4 regions of the Janthinobacterium sp. NKUCC06_STL genome follow, and region 2 is predicted to be linked to each of the others. Evidence: predicted binding sites of a transcription regulator. Region 2 holds the regulator's gene; each other region holds the start of a gene.
What was found. The regulator FNR, encoded in region 2, switches genes on or off when oxygen is low (the NO sensors DNR and NnrR bind a similar motif). The targets are predictions, from matches to a motif close to TTGATNNNNATCAA.
Positions count from the first base shown of each region.

Region 1 (7,531 bases), on a different contig from region 2:
GGCTGATCGCATAAAAACCGCGTTTACTCTCGCCAAACACCCATATAGACATTATTTGCATATTCAAAGCAAGATTCTGTCGTAGGAGTAATAACACGATCGGAGGTATACTACGCAACCGACGTAACAGGCCGGGCGATTTGGCCCCTGCAAGCGCGCCTGTCACGGTCCAATAAAAAAGGAAACACTGCATGACCACACCACACCGTACGCCGGTGATTCGCATCGATGGCGCAAACAAGACCTTCGCGCTGCCCAAAGGCGAACAATTCCACGCGGTCAAATCGGTCACGCTGGAAGTCTATCCCGGTGATATTTTCGGCCTGATCGGCAAGAGCGGCGCCGGCAAATCGACCTTGCTGCGCCTGATTAACCTGCTCGAGCGCCCTGACAGCGGCACCATTACCGTGGCCGGGCGCGAACTGACGCGCCTGGGCAAGAGCGAATTGCGCGACGCGCGCCAGAACATCGGCATGATTTTCCAGCAGTTCAATCTGCTGCAAAACGCCAGCGTCTTCGACAACGTCGCCTTCCCCCTGAAAATCCATGGCACCACCAAGGGCGAGGACATCGCCGCCAGGGTCGAGGAATGCCTGGCGCTGGTGGGCCTGTCCGACAAGCTGCACAGCTACCCGGCGCAATTGTCCGGCGGGCAGAAGCAGCGCGTGGCAATCGCCCGCGCCCTGGCCAGCCACCCCGACGTGCTGCTGTGCGACGAGCCGACGTCCGCGCTGGACGCGGAAACGACGCGCGCCCTGCTCGACACCCTGCGCGACATCAATGTGCGCCTGGGCGTGACCATCGTCATCGTCAGCCATGAACTGTCGGTGCTGGGCGCCATCTGCAACAGGGTCGCCGTCGTGGAAAACGGCGCCATCGCCGAACAATTCGAGTTGAGCGACACGGCCACCCCGCGCAAGACGGCGCTGGGACGCGAGCTGGCGTATTACGGCACCGAGGCGTTTGAAGCCACCGCATGGAAGGATGCAACACATGTTTGAAGAATCGATCAATAACGTCATCAAGCTGCTGCCGGAAATCTGGGTGGCGCTGGGCCAGACCATGACCATGCTGGGCATTGGTCTTACCGCCGCCATCCTGATCGGCGGCCCGCTGGGCATCCTGCTGTTCCTCGTCTCGGAAGGCCAGTCGCTGGAAAACCGCCCGCTGTCGACGATCCTCGGCTGGCTGGTGAATACCGTGCGCAGCTTCCCCTTCATCATCCTGCTGGTCGCCCTGACGCCGTTTACGCGCATCATCGCGGGCACCTCGATCGGTCCGCTGGCCGCCGCCGTGCCGCTGTCGTTCGCCGCCATTCCCTACCTGGCGCGCCTGGTGGAACAGAATCTGCGCGAAGTGCCGCGCGGCGTGATCGAGGCGGCGCACGCCATGGGCGCGTCCGAGATGCAAATCATCTTCCGCGTGCTGCTGGTGGAAGCGCGCTCCGGCCTCGTGCTGGCGCTGACCGTGCTGTCGATCAGCTTCCTGTCGTATTCGGCCGTGGCCGGCGTGGTGGGCGGCGGCGGCATCGGCGACCTGGCCATCCGCTACGGCTACTACCGCTTCGAGACGGACATCATGGTCGCCACCGTGGCCATCCTGATCGTGCTGGTGCAAACCATCCAGTTCGCCGGCACGCGCATCGCCAAGCGCCTCGACAAACGTTAATTCATCTTCAGTATTTCAGTACAAGGAAAAGCATGAACCATATTCGCCGCAACCTGCTCCTGGCCGCCGCCAGCCTGACCTTCGCCACCGCCGCCCACGCCAAGGACCCGAAAGAACTCGTCATCGGCACCAGCTCCGGCCCGTATTCGGACCAGCTGAAGCTGGGCATCAAGCCCATCCTGGAAAAACAGGGCTACAAGGTCAAGATCGTCGAATTCAACGACTACGTGCAGCCGAACTACGCGCTGGCCGAAGGTTCGCTGGACGCCAACGTGTTCCAGCACATCGTGTATCTGACCAAGTTCGCCACCGATAACAAGCTGCCACTGAGCTCCCTGATCACCGTGCCGACCATGCCGATCGGCCTGTACGGCGGCAAGCAGAAAACGCTGGCGGACGTCAAGAACGGCGCCACCATCACCATGCCGAACGATCCGACCAACCAGGCGCGCGCGCTGGTGATGCTGGCCAAGATGGGCTGGATCAAGCTGAAACCGAACGTCGACCCGCTGCGCGCGTCCGAACGCGACGTGCTGGAAAACCCGAAGAAGCTGAAACTGGTGCCGCTGGAAGCGGCGCAACTGCCACGTTCGCTGGCGGACGCCGACTACGCTTTCGTCAACGGTAACTTCGCCCTGGCCGCCGGCATGAAGCTGACGTCGGCCCTTAGCGTGGAAAAGATCTCGGACAGCTACATCAACCTGGTCGCCATCCGCACGGCCGACAAGGCCAAGCCATGGGTCAAGGACCTGGAAGCGGCCTACCGCTCGCGCGCCTTCCTCGACGCGACGAACAAGTATTTGGCCGGCTACGAAAAGACGGACTACCAGCTGGCGCTGGAAAAGACGCTGAAAAAATAAGACGGCGCATGGAATGCAAAAAGACGGCCAGGTTCACACCTGGCCGTCTTTTTTATTGTCCGCGCCGCGGGGGCGCAGTCGATCAATGCTTAGAAACGGTAGCCGACACCGACACCGATCAGGACAGGATCGATCTTGACTTCGCTGATCTTGGCGCCAGCAGCCAGTACGTCGCTGCGGATCTGCACTTTCTTGATGTCGAAGTTCAGCGACCAGTTTTTGTCCAGCTTGTAGTCGACGCCAGCTTGCAGCGACAAGCCCCAGCTGTCATGTTCCAGGCGGCCGGCGCCGTTCAGCAATTTCACGTCCGAGATATTCGTGTAGTTCACGCCGGCACCCACGTAAGGGCTGAACTGTTTTTCAGGCATGAAGTGGTATTGCAGCGACAGGGTCGGTGGCAAATGCTTGAAGCTGCCGATCTTCGTGCCAGACAGGGTGACGTCATGCTTTTGCGGATACGTCAGGATCAGCTCGGCAGCGATGTTCGGGGTGAAGAAATACGAAATATCAATTTCGGGAATCGTCTTGCTGCTGACATGTATCGTGTCCGATGCGCCAGCGCCAAAGACCGGCGTGGATTTGTTGGCCGGATCGATATGCACGGCGCGCGCACGGACCAGCCATGGGCTTTCCTGTGCCATTGCGTTGCCGGCGAATGCGCCGATGGCGGCCAGGACGATTGCTGCTGCAGTTGCGGACTTTTTCATTCTAGTTCCCTCTTTTTGTCGTTAAGTAACGCTGCGAAGTCTAAGAGTGCAGTGCAACAAAAACTTTGATCCACATCAAATAGTGCTAGATGGCATCATTAGAGGCATTTTTTCCTTTGCCCAGATCAAGAAAATGCGGCAATGCAGCGTGACCGCGTGCACGGCTCCCATGTCGGCACGCCATGCTGACGCAAGTTGCCCGCCACGCAATCGCCACTTGCGCCGATGTCACTGGATTGCCACCGCCCTGCGCAGCATAATATTTCCACTTCGCACGCTATAAATGAGAATAGTAATGATTATCATTTGCGATATAATGAATGACCTCGCTAGGCGACTATAAAAAGGAATGGGAGACATGGATATATTGAGGGAACTGCGTGAATCGGGCTTGAAAGTGACCATCCCCCGCTTGCGGATTCTGCAGCTGTTTCAAGAAGGCACGATCAAGCACCTGAGTGCGGACGATGTCTACAAACTCTTGCTGGCCGAAAAAATCGACGTGGGCCTGGCCACCATCTACCGCGTGCTGATGCAGTTTGCCGAAGCGGGCATTCTGTTTCGCCGCCACTTCGAATCGGGCCACGCCGTCTTCGAGCTGAACGAAGGCCAGCACCACGACCATCTGGTCTGCACGGGTTGCGGCAAGGTCGATGAATTCGTCGACGAAGGCATCGAACTGCGCCAGAACGAGATCGCCGCCGAGCGGGGCTTCGTGCTGCACGAGCACGCGCTGTCGCTGTACGGCACCTGCGCCGAGTGCACTGCCAAAAAAGTGCCGCCGCGCAAGCCCTCCTGAGGCAGCGCGCAAGGTAGCGCCTGGCAAGCCACCTGCGCTACACTGCGTGCGCCGCAGTTCAACAAGGAAGAAGCATGTACATCGGAGAAATCGCCCGCCTGGCGGGCACCTCGCCCAAGGCCTTGCGCCACTATGAAGCGCTGGGCTTGCTGGGGGACGTGCGCCGCTCGGGCGCCTATCGCGTCTACACGCAGCAAGACCTGGCGCAAGTCAAATTGATACGCCAGGCGCAGGCCCTGGGCTTCCGCCTGGCCGAACTGCTGCCCATCCTGGCCGGCGACGATACCGACTGGGCCGCCCTGTCGCAGCACATCGCTGACAAGCGCGCACAGATACAGCAGGAGTTCGCCCGCCTGCGCCAGCTCGACGCGCAGCTGGCCGACATCGACACGGAAATCCACGACTGCCTGGCGCAGCAGCGTCTGCAAAAGGCCGCTTGACTCTGTCACTAGGGGCAGGCTTTAGCATGCAAGCTCTTCTTTAACGGACAGCCTGCATCATGACCACGACGACACCCAAGCGCATTTTGATACTCCTCGGCCACCCGTCCAGCGACAGCTTTTGCGCCGCCCTGGCCGATGCCTACGCCGCCACGGCCCGTAGCGCAGGCCACACGGTGCGTGAGCTGCGCCTGGGCCAGCTGGACTTCGACCAGAACCTGCATGAAGGCTACCGCCAGGTGCAGCCGCTGGAAGCAGACTTGCTGGCCGCGCAGGAAGCCATCAGCTGGGCCGAACACCTGGTCTTCGCCTACCCGATCTGGTGGGGCGGCGCGCCGGCCCTGCTGAAAGGCTTCGTCGACCGCATCTTCCTGCCCGGCTTTGCCTTCAAGTATCGCCCCGGCAAGGCTTTCCCGGCGCAGCTGCTGAAAGGCCGCACGGCCCAGCTGCTGGTGGCGATGGATACGCCGCCCTGGTATTTCCGCTGGGTCTACCACATGCCCGGCATTCACCAGCTGCGCAAGACGACCCTGGAATTTTGCGGCGTCAAGCCCGTCAAGGTGGCCAGCTTTGGTCCCATGATCGATTCCACCGCAGCGCAGCGAGCGCGCTGGCTGGAACAGGCACAGGCGCTGGCCCGGCGCCTGTAAGTTGCTTGCCATGTAGCCATCATGCATACGGTTTTGACAAGCTGGTAATCAAGCCGTCACATTCCAAGGCTACCATGATGATATTGCCTGTTTGTCAGTCGCCTTGCTGTTGCGACAACAAGGGTCCGATCGTCATGTAAAGGTAGCCGCTGTGGAGTTCAACGCTTCTCGATTGCATCTTCCCCGTTATCGCACGTCCGTGGCGGCTGACCTGTGCATCCCCACGGAATCCGTGCAGGCCGACGCCAGCAATTTCGCCGTGCTGGAACTGTTCACGGAACGGCGCGACATGATGAGCCTGCCAGTCACGGAGCAGCAGAAGCCCATCGGCTTGATCAGCCGCAACATCTTCATGTCGCAAATGTCCAAGCCCTTTTATCACGAGGTGTACGGCAAGAAGAGCTGCATCGCCTTCATGGACAAGGAGCCGCTGATCGTCGACGGCGCCATGAGCATCGAAGACCTCACCTTCCGCGCCGTGGAAGCGGGCGAGAAGGCGCTGGCCGATGGCTTCATCATCACCGCCGATGGCGCGCTGGCCGGCGTGGGCTTCGGCTTGCAGCTGATGAACGTGGTCGCCACCATGCAGGCGGAAAAGAACCGGCAAATCATGCACAGCATCGATTACGCCAGCGTGATCCAGCGCGCCCTGCTGCGCACCTCCGATGCGGAACTGCGCGCCACCCTGCCCGACGCGCATCTGGAATGGCAGCCGCGCGACGTCGTCGGCGGCGACTTCTACTTCTTCGAACGCCATGCGGGCGGCTGGTTCGCCGCCATCGCCGACTGCACCGGCCACGGCGTGCCGGGCGCCTTCATGACACTGATCGCTTCGTCGGCCCTGAGCCAGGCCTTGCGCGAACTGGGGCCGCACGATCCGGCCGCCCTGATCGGCGCCGTCAGCCGCGCCATCAAGACCCTGCTGGGCCAGGACGGCGCCAGCAGCAGCGAGGCCAGCGGCCACGCCGGCTCGAACGACGGCATGGATTGCGCCTTCCTGTGCTACGACACGGCCAGCGCCAGCCTGCGTTTCGCGGGCGCGAAACTGGCGCTGCACGTGGTCGCGCCGGGCGAAGAGGCCGTGCGCGCCATCGATGGCGCGCGCATGGGCGTGGGCTATGTCGACACGCCGGCCGGCTACTGCTGGCACAACGAGACGCTGGCCATTCCCGCCGGCAGCCTGCTGTTCCTCACCACCGACGGCTTGCTCGACCAGATCGGCGGCGCGCGCGACATCGCCTACGGCAAGCGCCGCATGCGCGAGCAACTGCTGGCGCGGCGCGACGCCCCCGCCGGCGACGTGGCGGCGGCGCTGCTGGAGGACAGCGCGGCATGGCAGGGAAAACAGCCGCGCCGCGACGACCTGACCTTTTTCTGTTTCCGCCTGTAGTTTTGGCGCCATCGAGTCACCTTATCAACAAGAAACCGGGTCACCGGCTAGCCAGGAGCACGGACGTGCTGTACGAAGAATTCAACGAGTTTTGGGATGTGGCCCGCAAGCGCAACATCATCTTTTTTTACGTGGGCTATTTCTCGCAGCACGTGGTGAATGCCATTTCCGAAACCATCAAGGCGCGCCTCGATACGGCCGGCGCGGCCGGGCCCACGCGGCGGCGCATCTTTTCCTCGTTCATCGAGATGTCGCAAAACATCATGCATTATTCCGCCGACAGCCTGACGCCCGATGCGCAGCTGGACCAGCAGATGCGGCGCGGTTCATTCTGTATCGGCACGCGCGGCGACAGTTTTTTTCTGCTGTGCGCCAACCCCGTCTCGACGGACAACGTGGCGCAGATCCGCGCCCGCCTGGAACCGCTGCACACGATGACGATGGAAGAAATCCGCCTGGCGTACAAGAAGGCCTTGCGCGAAGAAGCGCCGGCCGACAGCAAGGGCGCGGGCCTGGGTTTTCTGACCATGGCGCGCGACGCCAGCGAGCCGCTGGAATTCGAATTCGTCCAGGATCCCCAGGAACCAGGCCACACCATCTTCTGCATCAAAGCCATCATTTGAAAGAGCCGACTCAGGAAAGCATATGCAATTACCGTCACCACTGTTCATCGCCGCGACCCCGAGTTCGCCCGAAATCGACTTCCGTTTCGAGCAGCACACCCTGTCGATCAAGGGCGAGTCGTATCCGGAAAACGCGGCCGCCTTCTATGGCCCGCTGATCGCCGCCGTGCGCGCCTACCTGGAAGGCTGCAACGAGGCGGCCATCACCGTCAACGTCTCGCTGGCCTATTTCAACAGCTCCAGCACGAAGATGCTGTTTACCCTGTTCGACACCCTGAACCAGGCGGCCGTCGATGGCAACCAGGTGCGCCTGAACTGGTATCACGACGAGGACGACGACACCATCCTGGAATTCGGCGAGGAGCTGCAGCAGGACTTTACGGCGCTGGACTTC
Region 1 covers NZ_JAHKQY010000001.1:243,874-251,404, forward strand. The annotation lists gene KO539_RS30555 (TonB family protein) at 1-6, shown strand, start outside; gene KO539_RS01110 (methionine ABC transporter ATP-binding protein) at 192-1,001, shown strand; gene KO539_RS01115 (methionine ABC transporter permease) at 994-1,668, shown strand; gene KO539_RS01120 (MetQ/NlpA family ABC transporter substrate-binding protein) at 1,701-2,528, shown strand; gene KO539_RS01125 (OmpW family protein) at 2,618-3,235, opposite strand; gene fur (ferric iron uptake transcriptional regulator) at 3,594-4,034, shown strand; gene KO539_RS01135 (MerR family transcriptional regulator) at 4,109-4,474, shown strand; gene KO539_RS01140 (NAD(P)H-dependent oxidoreductase) at 4,534-5,124, shown strand; gene KO539_RS01145 (SpoIIE family protein phosphatase) at 5,297-6,514, shown strand; gene KO539_RS01150 (SiaB family protein kinase) at 6,580-7,137, shown strand; gene KO539_RS01155 (DUF1987 domain-containing protein) at 7,160-7,531, shown strand, end outside.
Region 1: the regulator FNR is predicted to act here: its motif matches at 3,301-3,314, upstream of KO539_RS01125 (OmpW family protein).

Region 2 (7,531 bases):
CTTCGAAGCGCAGCCAGGCGCGGCCGCTCTCGCTCTTGCTCTCGGCCAGGCTGACGGCCACTACCACTTCGCCGCTCTCGGTAAATTTGATGGCGTTGCCGGCCAGGTTGACGAGGATTTGCTGCAGGCGCTGGGCGTCGCCCACGAGGCGCCGCGGCACGTCGGGTTCGACGGCGATGGCCAGTTCCAGCTCTTTTTCGCCCGCATTCATCGTCATCGTCGTGGCCAGGGTATTCATGACTTCGTCGAGGTCGAATTCGACGGGCGACAATTCCATGCGGCGCGCCTCGATCTTCGAATAGTCGAGCACGTCGTTGAGGATGCCCAGCAGCGACTGGCCCGCCACGCGCACCATGGTCAGATACTTGCGCTGTTCCGTGTCGAGCCTGGTATTGCCCAGCAAATACACCATGCCCAGCACGGCATTGAGGGGCGTGCGGATTTCATGGCTCATGTTGGCCACGAAATCGCTCTTCGCGCGGTTGGCCGCCTCGGCCCGGTCGCGTTCCTGCTCCAGCTCCGCCGCGCGCGCTTCGAGTTCCTGCTGCAGGCGGTCGCGTTCGCTCATCAGGCCGTTGAACGCTTCCGTCAGTTCGCCGATCTCGTCGCGCTGCTGCACCGGCACGGGGGTAAAACGGCTGCCGCTGGTGCGCAGGGCCAGCAGGGTGTCGCGCAGGCGCACCAGCGGCGACAGCAGGCGCACGGTGACCCAGCCCAGAACAAAGGCGGCCAGCAGCGAGGCGAGGATGCTCCACAGCACCAGCCGGTACAGCACGCCATCGAATGGTTCGAAGGCATCGTCGACGGGCAGCGAGCTGGCCAGCAGCCAGTTCACCGATTTCAGGCGCTTGAAACTGTTGACTGCCGTGATGCCGCGGCTGTTGGTGCTGACCATGCTGCCTTCGCCATCTTCCTTCAGCAGCTGGGTCGTCGTCAGGTTGGCGTTCGGCTGGCGCGGCTGCAGCAAGCGGCTCGTATCGGGGTGCAGCACGTAGCGCGGCACGGCGCCGCGCGTGAGGATGAAGTAATAGCCGCTCTTGCCGACCTTTTCCGAGCGCAAACGCCCCAGCAGATTGTCCTTGTACAGGCGCAGCACGCCGATCACCACGCCGGCCACCTGGCCATCGGCGGTGAGCACGGGCGCCACCATCTGCACGATGGGCATGCCGCTCGACTTGCCCAGCATCGGTTCGGTGATCATGGGCTGGTGCGTGCGCAGCACGGTCTGGAAATACTCGCGCTCGGCAACATTGATGCCGGCGCGCCCCGGCACTTCCGGCATGTCGGCCACGACGGCGCCTTGCGCGTCGAGCACCAGCACGTCGTCGAACAGCACCAGCATCGAGCGGCGCGAATAGTATTCGCGCAATTGGGCGGGCCGGGCGATCAGTTCCGGCGGCTGCTGCCGGGCCGTCAGGGTGACGATTTGCAGCAGCATGCCCAGCTTGTCGTCGAGCTCGGCAGCGGTGCGGCTGATCAGGGATGACTGCTGGCTCAGCAGTACTCGGGTGAAGTCGTCGCGCATGTGCTGCACCTGGATCATGGTGACCAGCGCGATCATGGCGATCGAGGTCAGGCTGGTGGCCAGCGCGACTTTTGCTTTGATGCCGAGAGGCTTCATGATTTCCTTTTCAGTACCGGACGGCACAGGCGGCAAGTAATGCTGTCAGGAATTTTCCTATCAATACCCCAGCTTGGCAAGCGGCGCCGCGCAAATTGCCCTCCCCGCATGGGCTTTTGACGATGTTGCCATATAATTAAAGGCTGGACGTCGTTTATTCAGCGAAATTGCGGTGAAATTGGCACACGGCAACCCTGTATGCAGTAAACTTGTTGTTGCATTTTCTAAAAGGTACCGACATGACTGAAGCGCTACTCACTCCAACCTTGCCTACAGTGAACGTGGAAGCGTTGCGTGCGCGATGCTCGACCTGCAGCATGCATCAATTGTGCCTGCCGATGGGCCTCGATATGGGCGACATGGACAGGCTGGACCAGATCATCGGCCGCCGCCGCAAGATCGTGCGCGGCGCCTCGCTGTTCCGCATCGGCGACTCGTTCCAGAACCTGTACGCGATCCGCCTGGGGCACTTCAAGACGTACCAGATCAATCCCGGTGGCGAAGAGCAGGTGACGGGTTTTCAGATGGCCGGCGAACTGCTGGGCATGGACGCCATCAGCGCCGACCGCCACCACTGCAATGCGGTGGCGCTGGAAGACAGCGAAGTGTGTGAAATCCCGTTTTCCAGCCTGGAACAATTGCTGGGCAATATGCCGACCCTGCTGCGCCATTTCCACCGCATGATGAGCCAGGAAATCACGCGCGAGCAAAGCGTCATGCTGTTGCTGGGCAATATGCAGGCGACGCAGCGTTTTGCCGCCTTCATCGTCAACCTGGCGTCGCGCTATGAAGCGCGCGGCTATTCGAGCAGCAAATTCCAGCTGCGCATGTCGCGCGAGGAAATCGGCAACTACCTGGGCCTGACCATCGAAAGCGTCAGTCGTTTATTGTCGAAATTCAAGAAGGAAGGCTGGCTGCGCGTCTCGAACCGAGAAATTGAAATCTTGCAGCCGGCAAAACTGAAGGCCATCACGGCCGGTACCGACGTCTGCAAATAAGGCCTACAGCTCTTCATCGGCGTGCAGCGCGATGCTGCGTTGCAGCGGCCAGGTCCAGATGCCGGACAGGCGCCACTCGCGTTTGTCGTTTTCCACCAGCACTTGCCAGCGGCTGCGCTCGAGCATCGGCAGCGCCACCGAGAAATTGCCGGCCGCATCGGGCCGCACCAGCAGCTTGATGTCCTTTTCCGGCAGGGTCGCATGCGCCAGGTGCAGCTGCAGCGGGCCCTGGTATGCCTTGCCGAAGCTGTGCACGGAACCACTGAGGCGCGCTGACGCCACGTCGTAGGACAAGCTGGTAGCCATCGCCAGGTCGCTGGCGATCGTGTCGCGCTTCAAATCCTGGTTGATCGCCTTGCCCTGCTTGTAATAATCGCCCACCACCAGCGCATCGGGCTGCGTAAACGCGATATAGCCCATGAAGCTGCCGACGACCACGGACAGGCCGGGGCCGATCATCAGCAGCCATGGCCAGCGATGCTTGTACCACGGTGCAACGGGGGCTTGCAGTTTCAGACTGTCGGACATGGTATTTCTCCTGTGTAAACGGCCAGTCCCCATGCGGGAACCGGCCTTCCTGCTTTAACGCGGCACGATGAATACCGCGCTTTCGCGCACGTGCAGCGAGGGATTGTCCAGCGATTGCAATTCGATCGCAATCTTGTTCGAACCCTTCTCGCCGACGCCGTGCGGCACGCGCAGGCGGATCGGCCAGCCCAGCGTTTCCGTCGGCTGCAAGGTCACTTCTTCGCGCGTCAGCAAGGTCAGGCCCGGCAAGCCGGAAGCGCTGATCTTGAAATGCTGGCTTTGCTCCGAGGTGTTCATGATCTGCAGGCGGTAGACGTTTTCGATCATGCCGTCTTCCACTTCGCGTCCCATCGAACCGCGGTCGCGGATCACGTCCATTTTCAGGGGCGTGCGCAGGGCCAGCGACGTACATACGGCGATGATGATCAGGGCCAGGATGGAAGTGTAGATCAGGACGCGTGGGCGCATGGCGCGCTGGCGTATCTGCTTCGAATTGAAGTTGTTTTCCATCGCATGGTCGGTGCTGTAGCGTATCAGGCCACGCGGCCGCTCGACCTTGTCCATCACGCTGTTGCAGGCATCGACGCAGGCGGCGCAGCCGATGCATTCATACTGCAGGCCGTTGCGGATATCGATACCGGTCGGACACACCTGCACACACAGGGTGCAGTCGATGCAGTCGCCCAGCTTGTCGTTGTTGCCGGCCTTCTTGCTCATGGCGCCGCGTGGTTCGCCGCGCTTGGCATCGTAGGTGATGATCAGGGTGTCCTGGTCGAACATGGCGCTCTGGAAGCGCGCGTAGGGGCACATGTATTTGCACACCTGCTCGCGCAGCCAGCCCGCGTTGCCGTAGGTTGCCAGGCTGTAGAACAAGACCCAGAACCATTCCCAGGGACCGAAATTCAAGGTGGTCACCGACTGCGCCAGTTCCTTGATCGGCGTGAAGTAGCCGACAAAGGTAAAGCCCGTCCACAGGGCGATGGCGCCCCATGCCAGGTGCTTGGCCGTCTTCTTGAACGCCTTGCGCACGGAGGGGCCCTGCTTGTCGAGGGCCATGCGCGCGCTGCGCGTACCCTCGATGCGGCGTTCGACCCACAGGAAAATTTCCGTGTATACCGTTTGTGGGCAAGAGAACCCGCACCACACCCGCCCGGCAATGGCCGTGACGAGGAACAACAAATACGCACAGATGATCAGCAGGGCCGCCAGATAGATGAAATCCTGGGGCCACAGCACGACGCCGAAAATGTAGAACTTGCGCGTGGTCAAATCGAACAGCAGGGCTTGCCTGCCATTCCAGGTCAACCACGGCAAGCCGTAGAACGCCAGCTGGGTAAGCCATACGCATACCCATCGCCAGGTAGCGTAGCGTCCTTTGGCCTCGCGAGGGTAGATTTGCTCGCGGGCCGCATACATCTTGATGACTTGAGGTTCCATTTTTACTTGGCGGGTGCCTGCGGATTCGACAGGCTCCAGACATACGCCGACAGCACGTGTACCTTGGATTCGCCGAGGAAATCGCTGAAGGCCGGCATGGTGTTGCTGCGTCCCTTGCGTACGGTTTCCATGATGGTGTCGGCGCTGCCGCCGTACAGCCAGGTCTTGTCCGTCAGGTTCGGCGCGCCGAGCATCTGGTTACCCTTGGCATCGGCACCATGACAGGCCATGCAGGCGCCAAACTTGGCCTTGCCCAGCACCGACTTGACGGGATCCGAGGTCGAACCGGACAGGCTCAGCACATAATGGGCCACGTTCTCGACATCCTTTTCGGAGCCCAGGGCGGCGCCCATCGGTGGCATCTGCCCATTGCGGCCGTGCAGGATGGTGGTCTTGATGATGTCGGGTTCGCCGCCATACAGCCAGTCCTTGTCCGTCAGGTTGGGGAAGCCCTTGTTGCCGCGCGCATCCGAACCGTGGCATTGCGCGCAGTAGGTCAGGAACAGACGCTGGCCGATGGCTTGCGCCTGCGGATCGGCGGCCACCGTCTTCAAGTCCTGGCTCAGGTACTTGTTGAACAGGGGACCGTAGTCGGCTTCCGCCTTCTTCAGCTCTTCCTCGTACTGGCCCGTCGATTTCCAGCCCAGGCTGCCGGCATAGGTGCCCAGGCCCGGATACAGGAACAGGTAGGCCAGGGCGAAGACGATGGTGATGTAGAACAACCACATCCACCAGCGCGGCATCGGCGTGTTGAGTTCCTTCAAGTCCTCGTCCCAGACGTGGCCCGTGGTGCCGTCGGCAGGGGCGCCCTCGACCACTTTGATTTTCGACTGCGAGTACAGCAGCACGCCGCAGCCGATGATGCCCAGCAGGGACAGCACGACGATGTAGATATTCCAGAAGCCATTGGTAAAGTCAGCCATGGTGATGCTCCTTCGCCAGGTTCATCTCGGCCTCGGCCGGATAGTCGAGCGCGTCATCGGCGAACGGCAGGCGTGCCGCCGCGTCGAAGTCGCTGTTGCTGCGGCTGAACGTCCACCACAGGATGCCCACGAACGTCGTAAAGGAAACCACCGTCATGACGCTGCTGGCGCTGTCAAACAGGTTTTCGATTGCCATGCTAATTCCTTGTTTTGATTAATGTACCGAGGCCTTGCAGATAGGCGACCAGGGCGTCTTCTTCCGTCTTGTCCTGCAGCTGCGCGGGGCCGGCGGCGATCTCTTCATCGCTGTACGGCTGGCCCAGGCGTTTCAGGGCGCGCATCTTCGGCATGATTTCGTCAGGCACCAGCTTGGTCTTCGCCAGCCAGGGGTAGGACGGCATGTTCGACTCGGGCACCACGTCGCGCGGGTTGTTCAAGTGCGTGCGGTGCCATTCGTCGCTGTAGCGCGCGCCCACGCGGGCCAGGTCGGGCCCCGTGCGCTTGGAACCCCACTGGAACGGATGGTCGTAGACGAATTCGCCAGCGACCGAATAGTGGCCATAGCGTTCCGTTTCCGCGCGCAGCGGACGCACCATCTGCGAGTGGCAGTTGTAGCAGCCTTCGCGCACGTAAATGTCGCGGCCCGCCAGGCGCAGCGGCGAATACGGCTTCAGGCCGGCGACCGGCTCCGTCGTGCTCTTCTGGAAGAACAGGGGAACGATCTCGACGGCGCCGCCGATGCTGATCACTACCGTGACCAGGGCGATCAGCAGCCAGGGGTTTCTCTCAATCCATGCATGTGAAAATTTCATTTGCTTATGCTCCTATCAGGCGTGCGCCGCGTTCAGTTCCGGAATGCGGGCGACGGGGAGTTTGCTGCCGCGCAAGGTCATCCAGGTGTTGTAGCCCATGATGCACATACCCGACAGGTACAGCAGGCCACCGGCCACGCGCACCACGTAGTACGGATACGTCGCTTTCACGCTCTCGACAAAGGTGTAGGTCAGGGTGCCGTCCGGATTGACCGCGCGCCACATCAGGCCCTGCATCACGCCGGCGATCCACATGGCGGCGATGTACAGCACGATGCCGATGGTGGCCACCCAGAAGTGCACGTCGACCAGGCGCGTGCTGTGCATCTGCGTGCGGCCCGCCAGGCGTGGCAGCAGATAGTAGATCGAACCCATGGTGATGAAGCCCACCCAGCCCAGAGCGCCCGCATGCACGTGGGCAACGGTCCAGTCGGTGTAGTGCGACAGCGAGTTGATGGTCTTGATCGACATCATCGGACCTTCGAAGGTGGCGATGCCGTAGAACGACAGCGAGACGATCATGAATTTCAGGATCGGATCGGTGCGCAGCTTGTGCCAGGCGCCCGACAGGGTCATGATGCCGTTGATCATGCCGCCCCAGCTTGGTGCCAGCAGGACCAGCGAGAAGACCATGCCGATCGATTGCGTCCAGTCAGGCAATGCCGTGTAGTGCAGGTGATGCGGGCCCGCCCACATGTAGGTGAAGATCAGCGCCCAGAAGTGGACGATCGACAAACGGTACGAGTACACGGGGCGCTCGGCCTGTTTCGGGATGAAGTAGTAAACCATGCCCAGGTAGCCGGCGGTCAGGATGAAACCCACCGCATTATGGCCGTACCACCACTGGATCATGGCGTCCTGCACGCCCGCATACGCGGAATACGACTTGGTGAACGAGGCTGGCATGACGGCGCCATTGACCACGTGCAAAATCGTCACGGCCAGGATGTAGGCACCGAAGAACCAGTTGGCCACGTAGATGTGTTTTACCTTGCGCTTGATCAGGGTGCCGAAGAACACGATGGCGTAGGCGATCCAGACGATGGCGATGAGGATGGCGATAGGCCATTCCAGTTCCGCGTATTCCTTGCCGCGTGTCATGCCCATGGGCAGGGTGACGACGGCGCACAGGATCACCGCTTGCCAGCCCCAGAAGGTGAAGGCGGCCAGTTTGTCGGAAAACAGGCGCACCTGGCAGGTGCGTTGGACAAC
Region 2 covers NZ_JAHKQY010000003.1:57,284-64,814, reverse strand. The annotation lists gene KO539_RS12825 (response regulator) at 1-1,621, opposite strand, end outside; gene fnr (fumarate/nitrate reduction transcriptional regulator Fnr) at 1,861-2,619, shown strand; gene KO539_RS12815 (FixH family protein) at 2,623-3,147, opposite strand; gene ccoG (cytochrome c oxidase accessory protein CcoG) at 3,202-4,584, opposite strand; gene ccoP (cytochrome-c oxidase, cbb3-type subunit III) at 4,587-5,507, opposite strand; gene KO539_RS12800 (cbb3-type cytochrome c oxidase subunit 3) at 5,500-5,703, opposite strand; gene ccoO (cytochrome-c oxidase, cbb3-type subunit II) at 5,705-6,319, opposite strand; gene ccoN (cytochrome-c oxidase, cbb3-type subunit I) at 6,335-7,531, opposite strand, start outside.

Region 3 (7,531 bases), on a different contig from region 2:
CAGGAAGTGTTTGCCTTCGGCATCCGCAAGGGCGAGACGGGCGTGAAGACAGCCGTCGACCAGGTGCTGCGCGGGCTGGAGAAATCGGGCGAGGCGGAAAAACTGTTTTTCAAATGGTATGGCCCCACCAGCAACGTCAAATTTCAAAAACGTACCTTCAAGATCGACTCGGACAAGATCGACGCCTGATCCTTGCCTGACGCTTCCGCATGTTTGATCTGAACTTTCTGCTGGCCGGCGATTACCGCGACTGGTTGCTCTCCGGCCTGCTGCTATCCCTGCAACTGATGGGCATCACCTTGCTCTTGTCCTTGCCGCTGGCGTGCGGCGTGGCCATGCTGCGCCTGGCGCCGTCGCGTCTGCTCAATGGGCTGGGCGCCGCGTATGTCGAGCTGATCCGCAACGTGCCCTTGCTGGCCCACTTCCTGTTCTGGTATTTCGGTGCGCCCGAATTGCTGCCCGATACGTGGAAGGAACGCTTGTATGCCGGCAATATCGAAGCCGTCAGCGCCGTCACGGCCCTGACTTTATATACGGCCGCCTACATGGCGGAAGACATCCGCAGCGGCATCCGCGCCATTCCTGCCCAGCAATTCGAGGCGGGCAGGGCGCTGGGTTTCAGCTTTCTCGCCACCATGCGCCTGTGCATCGTGCCGCAGGCGCTGCGGCTGGCCGCGCCGCCGCTGCTGTCGCAAACCCTGAACCTGTGGCAAAACACCAGCATCGCCACCGTCATCGGCGTGGCCGAGCTGATGTACCAGACGCAGCGCGTGGAAGCGGCCTCGTTCCGCAGCGTGGAGGCCTTCGTCTTCGCCAGTGCTGCCTATCTGGCCGTGTCGCTGGTGATCGCGGGCCTGGCGGCCTGGCTGCAAAAGAAGGTGTGCTGATGCTGGAACTGCTCCATGATTATTGGCTGTATTTTCTCGTCGGCCGCTATCCCGAGGGACCTTTGGGCGGCTTGGCGCTGACGGTCGTGCTGGCCAGCCTGGCGCTGGTGCTGAGTCTGCCCGTTGGCTTGCTGCTGGGACTGGCGCGCCTCAGTCCCTGGCGGCTGCTGCGCTGGCCCGTCGCCGCGCTGATCCACGTGGTGCGGGGCATCCCCTTGCTGCTCGTCATTTTCTGGGCGTATTTCTTCCTGCCCAGCATCACGGGCCATGAAAGCGGGCAATTCGGCACCATGCTGGCGGCTCTCGTCATCTTCGACGGCATTTATCTGGCGGAAATCGTGCGTGCCGGCGTGCAAGCCGTGCCCACGGGCCAGGTGGAGGCGGCCCGTTCCCTGGGCTTGAACTACCTGGACAGCATGCGCCAGGTCGTGCTGCCGCAGGCGCTGCGCCACATGCTGCCGTCCCTGGTCAACCAGTTCGTCTCGACCATCAAGGAAACCTCGCTGGGCACCATCATCGGCCTGGCCGAAGTGTCGTTCATCGCCTCGCAAGTGAACGGCCTGGTGCTGACGAAACCCGTGCAAGTGTATTTTTTGCTGGGCATGACGTACTTTGTTTTATGTTTCAGTCTGTCGCGCGCCGCCTTCTGGCTTGAGCGGCGCCAGGCGCGTCTCTTGAAAGCGGCAGCATGATCAGCTTTGACAACGTCAACAAATACTATGGCGACTATCACGCCTTGCGCGGCATCAATGAACACGTGGCCAAGGGCGAGGTGCTGGTCGTGTGCGGGCCGTCCGGTTCCGGCAAGTCGACCCTGATCCGCACCATCAACCGCCTGGAGGCGATCGCTTCGGGCCGCATCACGGTGGCCGGCCAGGACATCCACGCGCCGGGGCTGGACGTGAATGCCTTCCGCTCGCACATCGGTTTTGTGTTCCAGCAATTCAACCTGTTTCCGCATCTTTCCGTGCTGGACAATTGCGCGCTGGCGCCGCAGCGCTTGCGCGGCCTGACCCGGCGCGAGGCGGAAGAGCGGGCGCTGGCGTTGCTGGACCGGGTGGGCCTGGCGCACAAGGCGCGCGCCATGCCGGCGGCCCTGTCGGGCGGGCAGCAGCAGCGCGTGGCCATTGCCCGCGCGCTGGCCATGCAGCCGCCGCTGATGCTGTTCGACGAGCCGACCAGCGCGCTGGACCCGGAAATGGTGGGCGAGGTGCTGCAAGTGATGCGCGACCTGGCGCAGGGCGGCATGACGATGGTGTGCGTGACGCATGAAATGGGCTTTGCGCGCGAAGTGGCGGACCGCGTCTGGTTCATGGACCACGGGCAAGTGCTGGAACGGGCCACGCCCGAGGATTTCTTTACGCGGCCGCAACATGCGCGCGCGCAACAATTCCTGTCCGATATCCGCAGCCCGTTCAGCGCGGCCGCATGATTGGCGGCTGTGTGCGCAAGCGAACGGTATTTCGCCGGCGGCAGGCGCACGCTAGCCAGGCAAGCGGCGCACGGTGCGCCAGCAGCCGACGAGGAGGGCCGTATCATGTCACGCATCATCGCAGGTCATTTTCAGTTGCAGGAACAGATCGACGCCGCGCGCGCGGCCCTGAACCAGGCGGGCTTTCCCGACAGCCGCATCAGCGCCTTCTTTGTCAACCAGCCGGGCCAGCACGACTTGCATGCGCTCGGTGGCGACCGCGACATGTCGCCGGGAGCGAAAGAGACGCCGGAAGGCGTGGTCGAGGGCGTGGCTGTCGGGGCCGCCGTCGGGGCGGGCATCGGTGCGGCCACCACCCTGGCGACGGGGCCGCTTGGCCCGGTGGTGGGGGCGCTCGTGGGCGCGCACGTGGGCTCGCTCTACAGTTTCAACAAGATGAAGGACGCGGGCGAGCCGGAAGAAAATGGCGAGGGGAACGCCGAAAACCGCCGCCAGCCACGCCATCCGGGCATGCTGATCGCCGTCGCGCTGGGCGGCCCCGACGAGCGCCAACGGGCGCTCGAAGCGTTGCACCGGCTCGGCGCCGAGCATATCGAGGAAGCGGAAGGCACGATCGCCAATGGCGACTGGCATGATTTCGACCCGCTCAGCATTCCCGTGCTGGTGGCGTGAATTCATAAATTCCGAGCTGCATGAAATTTAGGTATGATCCTTGTTAGTATTAGTAATTATTGGTAAATAATGCCGACAGGGATAGTTTCCGCGCGCCCGTAGTGACACTGGACCAAGGTGACTGCCTGTAGTACTTGCCTCGCATGCTAACGAGTATGGATAGGAGGGCGCGTCATGACACAGGCATGGTTCATTCTGACACGGGCCGATGGGCGCGACATCTGCGCGCCCTCGCCGGCACAGCTGGCCGATGCGCTGGCCGAGGTCTACCGCGGCGGCGTCACGCAGGACGGCAGCCCGGCCGCCGTCCTGTTGCGCTTTGGCTACGACGATGGCCTGATGTATCAGGTCGAGGTCGCTAGCGGAGGCGAAGTCACTTTCGAGGAGTGGTCGGACCGCGATTGTGAAATCGCCCTGGCCACGCCGCGTCACATGTCGGCCCTGCCGCAGGACGACGCGCTGCAGCTGTGGCAGTGGCTGGCGCAGCGCCAGGTGGCGAAGATCCGCAGCCAGCCCTGGCAGGGCGGCTAACCCTGCCATCAGCCCAATGGTCTAGTGCGCCATCAGCACGGGGATCGTCATGCTTTGCAAAATCGTGCGCGTGACGCCGCCGAGGATGGTTTCGCGCAGGCGCGAATGGCCATACGCTCCCATCACCAGCAAATCGACCGACAGGTCGGCCGCCTGCGACAGCAGCGCTTCGCCGATGTCGCCGCGCCGCACGCCACCGCCATCGAGCAAATGCAGCCGCGCTTCCACGCCGTGGCGCGCCAGGTAGTGCGTCAGTTCGGCGCCTGGTTGTTCGCCGTGCTCGGCGGCATGCACCTGGGCATCGAAGATGGCCACGTGGACTTGTCCGGCGCGCTGCAGCAGGGGCAGGGCGGCGCTCACGGCGCGGCTCGCTTCCTTGCTGGCATTCCAGGAAATGAGCACATTGCGCGCCGCTGCCGGCGGCGCCAGCAGGGGCAGCGGCGGCGCATACGGCACGATCAGCACGGGACGGCCCGAATGCAGCAGCACATAGGCGGGAAAGTCGCGCATCACGGACGGCGATTTATCCTTGGCATTGTATTGGCTGATGACGACCAGGTCCGCATAGCGGGCCAGCAGGCTGATGCCGCCCGCCGCCTCGTCGTCAAGCACGCGCTGCTCGAACGAAGCGACGCCGGCCGCCCGCACCTGCGCTTCAAAACCGTCGAGGGCGCGCGTCGCCCGTTCCCGTAGGAAATTCAAATGCAAGCTGAGGTTCGGATCGGCATCGAGGTCGGGCTGGTTCTGGTACAGCAGCCGCGACACGCCCGTCAGCGCCACGCCCGTCAGGTGGCCGCCGCAAGCCTGGGCGATGCTGGCGGCCGCGTCGATGCGGGCGGCGCGCCCGGCGCTGTCGTCGATGTGGAGCAATACGGTTTTATATGTCATGGCCTGTCCTCTCGCTGTGCGGTAGCGGCCATTCTGGCACAGTCCGGGGTGCCGGCCGCGCACGACTGCATCAGGCTGAGCACTTGATTTGGCGCAAAGCTGCCAATAAAAACTGCTCCTACACTTGATGCCACGCAGAACAACCATAACAAGCGGAGAGAGACAGTCATGAAAGAACAAAAGGTAGCGCTGGTCACGGGTGGCATGGGCGGCCTGGGCACGGCCTTGTGCCGCCGCCTGCATGCGGCGGGCTTTGCCGTCGTGGCGGCGCATACGCCGGGCAATGCGCGGGTGGAAAGCTGGCTTGGCGAACAGCAAGGGCAAGGTTATGCTTTTCATCCGCTGGCCCTCGACGTGACGGATTTCGCCGCCTGCAGCGAGGCCGTCGCCAGCGTGCTGGCGCAGTTCGGCAGGGTTGACGTGCTGGTCAACAACGCCGGCATCACGCGCGACCAGAGCATGCGCAAGATGGAATTGCCGCATTGGGCCGAGGTCATGCGCACCAATCTCGACAGCCTGTTCAACATGAGCAAGCAGGTGCTCGAACCCATGCTGGCCAAGCGCTGGGGCCGCATCATCAATATCTCGTCCGTCAATGGCCAGAAGGGCGCGTTTGGCCAGTGCAACTATGCGGCCGCGAAGGCGGGCGTGCATGGCTTCAGCAAGGCGCTGGCGCTGGAAGTGGCGCGCCACGGCATCACCGTCAACACGGTCTCGCCCGGCTACCTGCGCACGCAGATGGTGACGGCCGTGCCGGCCGATATCCTGGAAACGAAAATCCTGCCGCAGATTCCCCTGGGGCGCCTGGGCGAGCCGGACGAGGTAGCGGCCTTGGTTGCTTACTTGGCGTCCGACGAGGCGGCGTTCGTCACGGGCGCGAATATCGCCATCAATGGCGGACAGCACATGAGTTAAGCAAGCGTGTAGCTTGCACAAGGCAATGGCAGTAGAGGAGACCCGTCCACCCAGCCGGCGCACAGACGCTGGCGCAGGACGGCAGGCAATGGCAGTCACGCTGGAAAACACGGGGCAGGGCAGCGATGCCTTGCCCTTTGTTGTTGCGCCGTCGTTATGCTCTCCTCACGGCACCGGGCGCCGGACTTTTTCCAGCCGCGTCTGGCAATCGATGCACAGCCGTGCTTCGGGACGCGCGTTCAGGCGCGACAGGCCGATGGCTTCGCCGCAGTTGTCGCACAGGCCGTAGCTGCCATCGGCAAACCTGGCCAGCGCGTGCTTGATGATGGCCAGCTGGGCCAGGTTGTGCTCGGCCGCTTCGCTGACGAGGGCGTTCAAGGTGCGCACGCTGGCGTTGTCGGCCGGCGAGGCTTCGACTTCATTGAGCAGCGAGGCGCGCGCATCCGCTTCTGCCGCTTCGTTCTCGATCTGTTCCAGCAACGCCAGCTTGCGTTGCTCCAGCACGCCCTGCAGGCGTTGCAGCTGGTCTTGCGGCAATCCATTCATGGTTGTCACCCGGTAGAGGTTACTTCCATCATGGTAGTCCAAGATTGGCTGCTCTGCTTGCGCTACCACCCGCGCCGCGTTTGACGCGGCGCAGGCGGGCAGGGGCCATTCTATGCTGGTTCTTTGAGGCAGTTGACCATCCAGGCGACGCCGAACTGGTCTTTCAGCATGCCGAAGCGCTTGGCCCAGAACGTTTCCTCCAGGGGCATCTGGATGTTGCCGTCACGCGCCAGCGCGTCGAAGACCCGTTCCGCCTCTTCCGGCGTATCGACGGTCAGGCAGATCGAGCTGCCGTGCATGCCCTTGGCGCCATCTTCGCTGCAGCCGCCGTCCGAGCCCATCAGCATGGTCGGTCCCAGCTGCACCGAGCCGTGCATGATCTTGTCATACCAGTCTTCCTTGACTTGCTCCTGCATCGGCGTGCCGCGATACGGCATCAGGCACAGGTCGGTGCCGTGCAGGTGCTGGCGGTAGTATTCCAGCGCTTGCGCGCAGTTTCCATCGAATTGCAAATACGGTTCGATACGCATGTTGGTCTCCTCTGGTCGTCCCGCAGGCACGATTGCCAGGCGGGGACGTCCCAGTATAGGCGCTCGCCGGCCGATTTCAATCAGTCCGGCGCCATCTCTTGCAACCGCTCACGCACCTTGCCCAAGGTACCCAGGATGCGTTCGGGGTTGCCGGCAAGCACGGCGCTGCCCAAGTGCAACAAGCTCGTCGCCAGGCTGATCCAGTGCCGCACGTCGTCGTTGCGGGCGATGCGCAGGCGCACCGTGTCGAGCAGGCCGCTGAGCTGGCGCTGCGCCGTGTCCAGGCCGGCCACCGTGTGCCCGGCCGCATCGGCATACAGCTGGTTGGCTTGCTGGCGCAAGGCCACTTCCAGGGCGAAGACGGCTTGCGCCTGGCTGTGGCTGATGCCATTTTCTCCCTGGCTGGCGCGCCTGCGGATGGCGCGCATGACGGCGCCGTGCAGGGTGACGGCCGCCTGCGACAGGCTGTCGGCCAGTTGCTCGACGCGCATGGCGCTGCTGAGAGCCGCTTCGCGCCGTTCGCTGCTGCTGGTGCCTACCGATCCGTCCATCTTGCCTCCGTGGTGGTGAGGGCGGCAGCGAGCTGCGCGTGTTCGCGCCCCAGTGCCGCCAGTTGCCGGCGCGCCAGGGTATGGCGCAAGCCAAGCAGGCGGTATTCCTCGGTTTTGCTTTGCTGCATGTTTTTCGCCAGCACGGCCAGCAGGCGCTGCGGCGGCGTGTCCGCATACGCGATTTCCACGTCGAGCAAGCCGAGCACCATGTCGCGCTCGTTATCGCCGCTTTTGTCGTACAGCGCCAGCAAGCTGTCGAGCGCGGCCAGCAGGGCTTGCAGCGGCGCATCGCCATCGTGCAGCACTTGCGCCAGCTGCGCCCGCTGGCTGGCCGCGCCGCCCAGGCGCGACAATTGCTGCAGCAGCAAGGTGTAGGCGCTCACATGGCGGTCGTCGATGCCGCTGCCGGGCCAGGCGCGGATGGCGGCGCCGGCGCCAGCCAGTTCCGGCTGCACGTCATATGCATCGGCATCGGCCAGCCGGCCCAGCGCCTGCAGGTACAGGCGCACGGCTTGCGCCAGGCGCGCGACATCCGCCTGCGCGGCGCGGCGCTGCGCATCGAGCAGGCGTTCGCGCGCG
Region 3 covers NZ_JAHKQY010000005.1:223,967-231,497, forward strand. The annotation lists gene KO539_RS18240 (transporter substrate-binding domain-containing protein) at 1-189, shown strand, start outside; gene KO539_RS18245 (amino acid ABC transporter permease) at 210-887, shown strand; gene KO539_RS18250 (amino acid ABC transporter permease) at 887-1,579, shown strand; gene KO539_RS18255 (amino acid ABC transporter ATP-binding protein) at 1,576-2,319, shown strand; gene KO539_RS18260 (glycine zipper domain-containing protein) at 2,425-2,991, shown strand; gene KO539_RS18265 (hypothetical protein) at 3,166-3,522, shown strand; gene KO539_RS18270 (universal stress protein) at 3,544-4,410, opposite strand; gene phbB (acetoacetyl-CoA reductase) at 4,579-5,325, shown strand; gene KO539_RS18280 (TraR/DksA family transcriptional regulator) at 5,491-5,871, opposite strand; gene KO539_RS18285 (VOC family protein) at 5,982-6,401, opposite strand; gene KO539_RS18290 (hypothetical protein) at 6,482-6,952, opposite strand; gene KO539_RS18295 (hypothetical protein) at 6,937-7,531, opposite strand, start outside.
Region 3: the regulator FNR is predicted to act here: its motif matches at 4,494-4,507, upstream of KO539_RS18270 (universal stress protein).

Region 4 (7,531 bases), on a different contig from region 2:
TCCGTCAACTCCTTCTTTTCTACTACCCAGCCCCTGAAGGCCGTCCCTTTTGTGTCGCAAACCAGTGCGTCTCATCGGGGAGGCGAATCATATCAAAGACCGTCGAAGTTTGGCAAGCGCTTTTCCAGGAAAGCGTGCATGCCTTCTTTTTGTGCAGGCGTACCGAAGGCGGCCTGGAACAGCCGGCGCTCATAGGCGACGCCATCGGTCAGGGTAGTTTCAAAAGCGCGGTTGACGCAATCCTTGATCATCATGGCCACCGAGGTCGGCATGGCGGCAATGGTCCTGGCGGCAGCCAGGGTTTCTTCCAGCAATTTATCGGCTGGCACCACGCGCGATACGAGGCCGATGCGTTCCGCCTCGGTGGCATCGATGGTACGCGCCGTCAGCAGCAGGTCCATGGCCTTGGCCTTGCCGATGGCGCGCGGCAAGCGCTGCGTACCGCCCGCGCCTGGCGTGACGCCGACCTTGATTTCCGGCTGGCCGAATTTGGCGCTGTCGGCGGCGATCAGGAAATCGCACATCATGGCCAGTTCGCAGCCGCCACCGAGCGCATAGCCAGCCACCGCGCCCACCACGGGTTTGCGCACGCGCAAGATATGCTCCCAGTTGCGGCTGATGTAGCCTTGGGTAAAGGTGTCCGGATAGGTGTAATCGGCCATGGCCGCGATATCGGCGCCGGCGGCAAATGCTTTTTCGCTGCCCGTGAGCACGATGCAGCCGATATTCTCGTCCGCATCGAACTTCAGCAAGGCGTCGCCCAGCTCATTCATCATGTTGTCGTTCAAGGCATTGAGCGCCTTGGGGCGGTTCAGGCGGATGATCGCCACTTTGTCCTGGATGTCGATGATCAGGTCTTCGTATTGCATAGTGTCTCCTCTCGATGAACGGTGCAACGATTGTAGCGGCTAACGGCAGCGGCGCGGCAGGTGCGCTGCTATTATTGTGAGTCCGATCATCTTTATCGAGCAGCGTATTTTCTCTCCCCTCTTCCAGTACTGCGCCCGTTACCTGCGCGGCGACGGCAGCGCCGCCAGCGTCAATTTCCGTCGCTTGTGGTTCAGCAACGGCCTCAATTGCTTCGGCGCCCAGATCACCTCGCTGGCCCTGCCCCTGTGCGCGGTACTGTTATTGCATGCGACGCCGGAACAGATGGGCGTGCTGGTCGCCTTGCAGGCACTGCCGTTCGCCCTGTTCGGCTTGCCCGTCGGCGTACTGCTGGACCGGCGCAGCAAGCACCCGATCATGCTGTTCAGCGAAAGCATGTCCGGCCTGGCCTTGGCCAGCGTGGCCGTTGCCTATTGGTGCGGCGTGCTGTCGATGCCATGGTTATATATAGTGGGGTTCATCATCGGCACGGGCTTCGTCGTCGGTGGCGGCGCCGAACAGGTGTTTCTGACTTTCCTGGTGGGCCGCGACGGCTTGATCGATGCGCAATCGAAATTTGCCGCCACCGAATCGGCTTCGCGCCTGATCGGCCCCGGCCTGGCCGGCGTGCTGGTGCAAGTGCTGTCCGCGCCTGTCGCCATCCTGTGCACGGCTTGCGGCTATCTGGTTTCCGTCTTTAATTTGCGCGCCATGAGCGTACGCGATCCGCGGCCAGCACCGTCAAGCAAGCACGCCTTGCGCGACATCGCCGATGGCTTGCTGTTCGTCTGGCGCGAACCGCTGCTGCGCGCGCTGGCCTGGGGCGCCGGCATCTGGCACTTTTTGTTTTACGCCAGCATGGCTTTGACGGTGCTGTTCGCCACGCGCGACCTGGGCATGAGCCCTGGCGTGCTGGGCATGACGCAGATGCTCGGTGGCGCCGGCGTCTTGCTCAGCGCCTTCATCGTCAAGCCACTGACGCGCCGCTACGGCGCCGGCCGCACCATCCTGATCGGCCTGGCATCAACCTCGCTCTGCTTTGCCCTGACACCCACGATACCCGCCGCGCTGTTTGGCAGCGCGGCCGCCAGCGCCGTGGCCTACGCCATATTGATGTTCTTTTTCGATTGCGGCGTGATGCTGTTCTTTATTCCCTACCTGGGCTTGCGCCAGAAGGTCACGCCCGACCCCATGCTGGGCCGCATGACGTCGACCATGCGCTTCCTGACGGTGGCGACGGCGCCGCTGGGCGCGCTGGCCGCCGGCTGGGTAGCGGAACACTTTGGCGTGCGCAATGGTCTGGCTTGCATCGCGGCAGGCAGCATTGTGTTGACGGTCGCGATGGTGTGGGGCACGCCGCTGCGTAGCGTGCGCACCTGAAGCGGTGAACGGGCATACACTGGCAAAAGATTGCTTTGGGACACTATTCACGCCAAAGCCTGTGAGGTTTGATTTACATCAAGGTTTTAATTGATGTAAATCCATAAGCTGTCTTATATCACTTGAGGAGCACGCTATGTATAACACCATCTTATTTCCTACCGACGGTTCGCCGTTGTCCGACAAAGCCGCCGAGACCGCCCTCGCCTTCGCCCAATTGAACAAAGCCAAGCTGGTCGCCATCAGCGTGGTGCAACCGTTCCCGTTCTCGCCGATGGCCGACGGCGGCATCGTGCTCGACGCCAGCCTGTATGAACAGCAGATGCAGGAAGCGTCGCAACGCGCCATCGACAAGATCGGCGTAGCGGCAAGCGCCGCCGGCGTGCCTTTCGAAGGCGTGGTGGCCGTGTCGCCGAGCCCGCATGATGAAATCGTCAATGCGGCGCAAACCTACCATTGCGACATCATCCTGATGGCTTCGCATGGCCGCAAGGGCTTGAACAAGCTGTTCGTGGGCAGCGAAACGCAAAAAGTGCTGGCGCATACCCATCTGCCAGTCATGGTCTTGCGCTAAGCGACACCACGAACTGCCCGGCGCCGCTTTCCCTAGCGCGCCGGCGCCTGTTTCGGCAACAACACCCACACGGCGCCGCTCTGCTTCATGCGGCCCGCATTCTCGGCCGCTTCCGCGCCAAAACCAAAGAAATAATCGACCCGGATCGGCCCGCGAATGGCGCCGCCCGTATCCTGCGCCATCACCAGGCGCTGCATGGGAATCTCGCTATTGGCTTGCGTGGTGGACAGGAACACGGGCGCACCCAGCGGCAGGAAGCGCGAATCGATGGCCACCGAGCGCTGCGGCGTCAGCGGCACGCCCAGCGCGCCCTTTGGCCCCACTTTCGGATCGGGCAGGCGCTCTTCCTTGAAGAACACATAGCTGGGATTGGCGTTGAACAATTCATCCTTGCGCGTGGGGTGGCCGGCGATCCACGCCTTGATGCCCTGCGCGGACGCCTGGCTCAGGGTCAGCTCGCCCTTGTCGACCAGGTAGCGGCCGATCGATTTATACGGGTGGCCGTTTTGATCCGCATAGGCCACGCGCACGGTTTCCTGCGTATCGGTCAGCTGCACGCGCCCCGATCCCTGTACTTGCAGGAAGAAGGCCTCGACTTCGTCATCCACCCACAGCAATTCCTTGCCCGTGACGGACGTGGCGCGCTCGATGTCGGCGCGGGTGGCGTACGGCACCACCTTCTTGCCGACCAGCTTGCCCCGCAAGCGCATGTTTTTCAGTTCCGGATACACGCCGGACAAATCCACCGAGACCAGGTCATCGGGCACCTTGTACAGCGGTGTCTGGTATGGGCCGCCGCGCTTGCGCGCGCCGTGCAGCAAGGGTTCGTAGTAACCGGTCACCAAGCCAGTATTGGCGCCATCGGCGGCCACCACTTGATTGGGCACAAAGAAAGTCTCGAAAAACAGGCGAATGGCCTTGTCGCTGTCCGCATTCACCTGGCGCGCGATCGTGCACGATTCCTTCCAGTCCGGACGCTTGACCAGCACGCCGCACGATGCCATGAACGCGGGCCAGGCGGCGCGCATGTCGTCGCGGGCCCAGCCAGGCAAGGCGGCAAACTTGGCCGGCACGAAGGTGGGCGCCGCCACATCCGTGGCATCCTTGGCGTCGGCCGGCTTGGCCGGAACCGGCTTGACGACGGTCGGCGCGATGGGCGGCGCCTTGCCGCTGGCAGCGGGCGGCGCGGGCGGCGTGGTACAGGCGGAGAGAGCAAGCGCGACGGCGCCGATTGAAACGGGTAGACTACCGCGTGTCAACAGACGGCGGGTAAATACTAAGCTGCGGGTAAATAACATAGGAGTGCGTATGTGGATCTTGATGATAGAGGCGCTGGTGGCGTTCTTCTTGCTGGCATTTATAGTCTGGTGGACCATGTATTCGGGCAAAAAGCCCGCACCGCCGGCGCGCAAGCAGCTCAGTGAAGAACAGGACGCCACTGAAAAACTGAAGTAAGGGGGCAAGCCCCCGGCGTTTCCTTAATGCAGGGTGCGCGGCACCGACAGCACGAATTCGGGAATCAAAGCTTCAAACTGATGACCATCTTCGGCCACGCAAAAGTATTCGCCGTGCATCGAGCCTTGCGGTGTGCCCAGCATGGTGCCGCTCGTGTATTCGAACTGCTCGCCCGGCTGCAGCAGCGGCTGGTGGCCGACGGCGCCCAGGCCGCGCACCTCTTCCACCTTGTTGTTCGCATCCGTGATGACCCAGTGGCGCGAAATCAGTTGCGCGCCCGCCGTGCCCGTGTTGACGACGCGGATCGTGTAGCTGAACACGTGCCGCCCCTGGTCCGGTGCCGATTGCTCGGGCAGGTATTGCGTCTTGACCGTTACCGTAAATTCATAAGTCGCCATCGTCATTCCTATTCAGACATTGCCAGTCATATTGTGTGTCGCGCGCGACGCATAGGCCATCGCGCGATGCGTATTCTGTGTTTCCCCATGCTTCAATGAGGCATGGTAACGGCGTCAGGCGTAAAATAGCGCATCTTCGCATTTTCTATCCTTTGGCTACTTCACCATGACAACATTCCGTATCGCTCCCAGCATCCTGTCCGCCGACTTTGCCCGCCTGGGCGAGGAAGTGCGCAACGTCGTTACCGCCGGCGCCGACATCATCCACTTCGACGTGATGGACAATCACTACGTGCCGAACCTGACCATCGGCCCGCTGGTATGCGAAGCGATCCGCCCGCACGTGCAAGTGCCCATCGACGTGCACCTGATGGTCAAGCCTGTCGATCGCATTATCCCGGATTTCGCCAAGGCTGGCGCGAACATCATCACCTTTCACCCGGAAGCGTCGGATCACGTCGACCGCTCCTTGCAACTGATCCGCGACAATGGCTGCAAATCGGGCCTGGTATTCAACCCCGGCACGCCGCTGCACTACCTGGAACACGTGATGGACAAGATCGACATCATCCTGATCATGTCCGTCAATCCCGGCTTCGGCGGCCAGTCCTTCATTCCGCAAGCCTTGAAAAAAATCGCCGAAGCGCGCCGCATGATTGACGAATCGGGCCGTGACATCATGCTCGAAGTCGATGGCGGCATCAAGATCGACAACATCGCCGCCGCCGCCGCCGCTGGCGCCGACACCTTCGTCGCCGGCTCGGCCATCTTCGGCAAGCCCGACTACAAAGCTGTCATCGACGCCATGCGCGCCGAGCTGGCAGCCGTCAAGGGCGCCTGATGCAAGCGGGCACGGTGAAAGACCACGTACTGGCTGGCGTGCGCGCCGCCATCATCGACCTCGATGGCACGATGCTCGACACCGTGCCCGATTTTCATGTCGCCATCAATGGCATGCGCGCCGAACTGGACCTGGCGCCCATCAGCGCCGACGCCATCAAGCTGATGGTCGGCAAAGGCTCGGAAAACCTGATCCGCACCGTGCTGGCGCTCGACTTCGATGCGGCCGGCGTGGAACAGCATTTCGAGCAGGCGATGGACGGCTACCAGCGCCACTACCTGGCCATCAACGGCCAGTTCAGCACCCTGTACCCGGACGTGGAAGCGGGACTGGCGGCGATGCAGGCGGCGGGCCTGCGCCTGGCCTGCGTCACCAACAAGCCCATCGCCTTTGCCCTGCCCCTGCTGAAACTGAAAAACCTCGACCAGTATTTCGAGATCGTCTACGGCGGCGATTCGCTGCCGAAGAAAAAACCGCACCCGATGCCGCTGCTGCAAGTGTGCGCGGACTTCGACCTGGCGCCATCCAAAGTGGTGGCCATCGGCGACTCTTCGAATGACGCGCAAGCGGCCAGGGCTGCGGCTTGCCCCGTCTTGACGGTACCGTATGGCTACAATCACGGACACTCTATACACGATACCGATTCCGATGGTATAGTAAAGACACTGCTCGAAGCAGCCCGTTTTATTAGCATGCAAAACTAACCGGCATACTGACCAAACCCAACACCATATCGTGAACACGTTTCTCATCAAAAAACACAATGTCACCCAAACCGGCTCGATTGAGGCCTGGCTTTGGCGACGCTGGCAATCCTGGCAGGCCTAAGGGCCGAGCCGTTACGATTGCTGCCGGCTGCACACGCGTCCTTTGCGCATTTTGCGCAAGTTCCATGTACCGGCAAGTTTTTTGATAACCCACCGCAGGGTTTGTGCACTATGCACACTCATACCCTGACGGCATGGAGAGAAACATGACCGAACTCGAATTCAAATCGCTGGCCCAGCAAGGCTACAACCGCATCCCCCTGATCGCGGAAGCGTTCGCCGACCTGGAAACGCCGCTCACCCTGTACCTGAAACTGGCACAGGCCCAACAAGGTGGCAAGAATACCTTCCTGCTCGAATCCGTCGTCGGCGGCGAACGCTTCGGCCGCTATTCCTTCATCGGCTTGCCCGCCACGACCGTATTGCGCAGCTATGGCAAGCGCACGGAAATCGTCAAGAACGGCGTCGTGATCGAAGAGCACGAAGGCAATCCGCTCGACTTCATCGAACAGTTCCAGTCGCGCTTCAAGGTGGCCCTGCGCCCCGGCATGCCGCGCTTCTGCGGCGGCCTGGCCGGCTACTTCGGCTACGACACCGTGCGCCACATCGAGAAAAAGCTGGCCGGCGGCGCGCCGAAAGATGACTTGAAGCTGCCCGACATCCAGCTGATGGTGACGGAAGAACTGGCCGTCATCGACAACCTGTCCGGCAAGCTGTATTTGATCGTTTACGCCGACACCACGCAGCCCGAATCGTTTTCGAAAGCGCAGCAGCGCCTGAAGGACTTGCGCATGATGCTGCGCCGCGGTGTCGATGCGCCCGTCACCAGCGCTTCCGTGCGCACGGAAACCATCCGCGACTTTTCCAAGGAAGACTACCTGAAGGCCGTCGCCAAGGCGCATGAATACGTGATGGCGGGCGACCTGATGCAGGTGCAAATCGGCCAGCGCATCCGCAAACCGTATGTCGATTCGCCGCTGACCCTGTACCGCGCCTTGCGTTCGCTCAACCCGTCGCCGTATATGTACTTCTATAATTTCGGCGACATGCAAATCATCGGCGCCTCGCCGGAAATCCTGGTGCGCAACGAGAAGACGGCGGACGGCGGCAAGAAAGTCACCCTGCGCCCCATCGCTGGCACCCGTCCGCGCGGCGCCACGCCAGAGCGCGACGCCGAACTGTCCGCCGAGCTGCTGGCTGACCCGAAAGAGATCGCCGAGCACGTGATGCTGATCGACCTGGCGCGCAA
Region 4 covers NZ_JAHKQY010000014.1:197-7,727, forward strand. The annotation lists gene KO539_RS27800 (enoyl-CoA hydratase) at 93-869, opposite strand; gene KO539_RS27805 (MFS transporter) at 946-2,247, shown strand; gene KO539_RS27810 (universal stress protein) at 2,384-2,821, shown strand; gene KO539_RS27815 (murein transglycosylase A) at 2,854-4,053, opposite strand; gene KO539_RS27820 (hypothetical protein) at 4,130-4,276, shown strand; gene apaG (Co2+/Mg2+ efflux protein ApaG) at 4,300-4,674, opposite strand; gene rpe (ribulose-phosphate 3-epimerase) at 4,841-5,515, shown strand; gene KO539_RS27835 (phosphoglycolate phosphatase) at 5,515-6,219, shown strand; gene trpE (anthranilate synthase component I) at 6,489-7,531, shown strand, end outside.
Region 4: the regulator FNR is predicted to act here: its motif matches at 2,316-2,329, upstream of KO539_RS27810 (universal stress protein).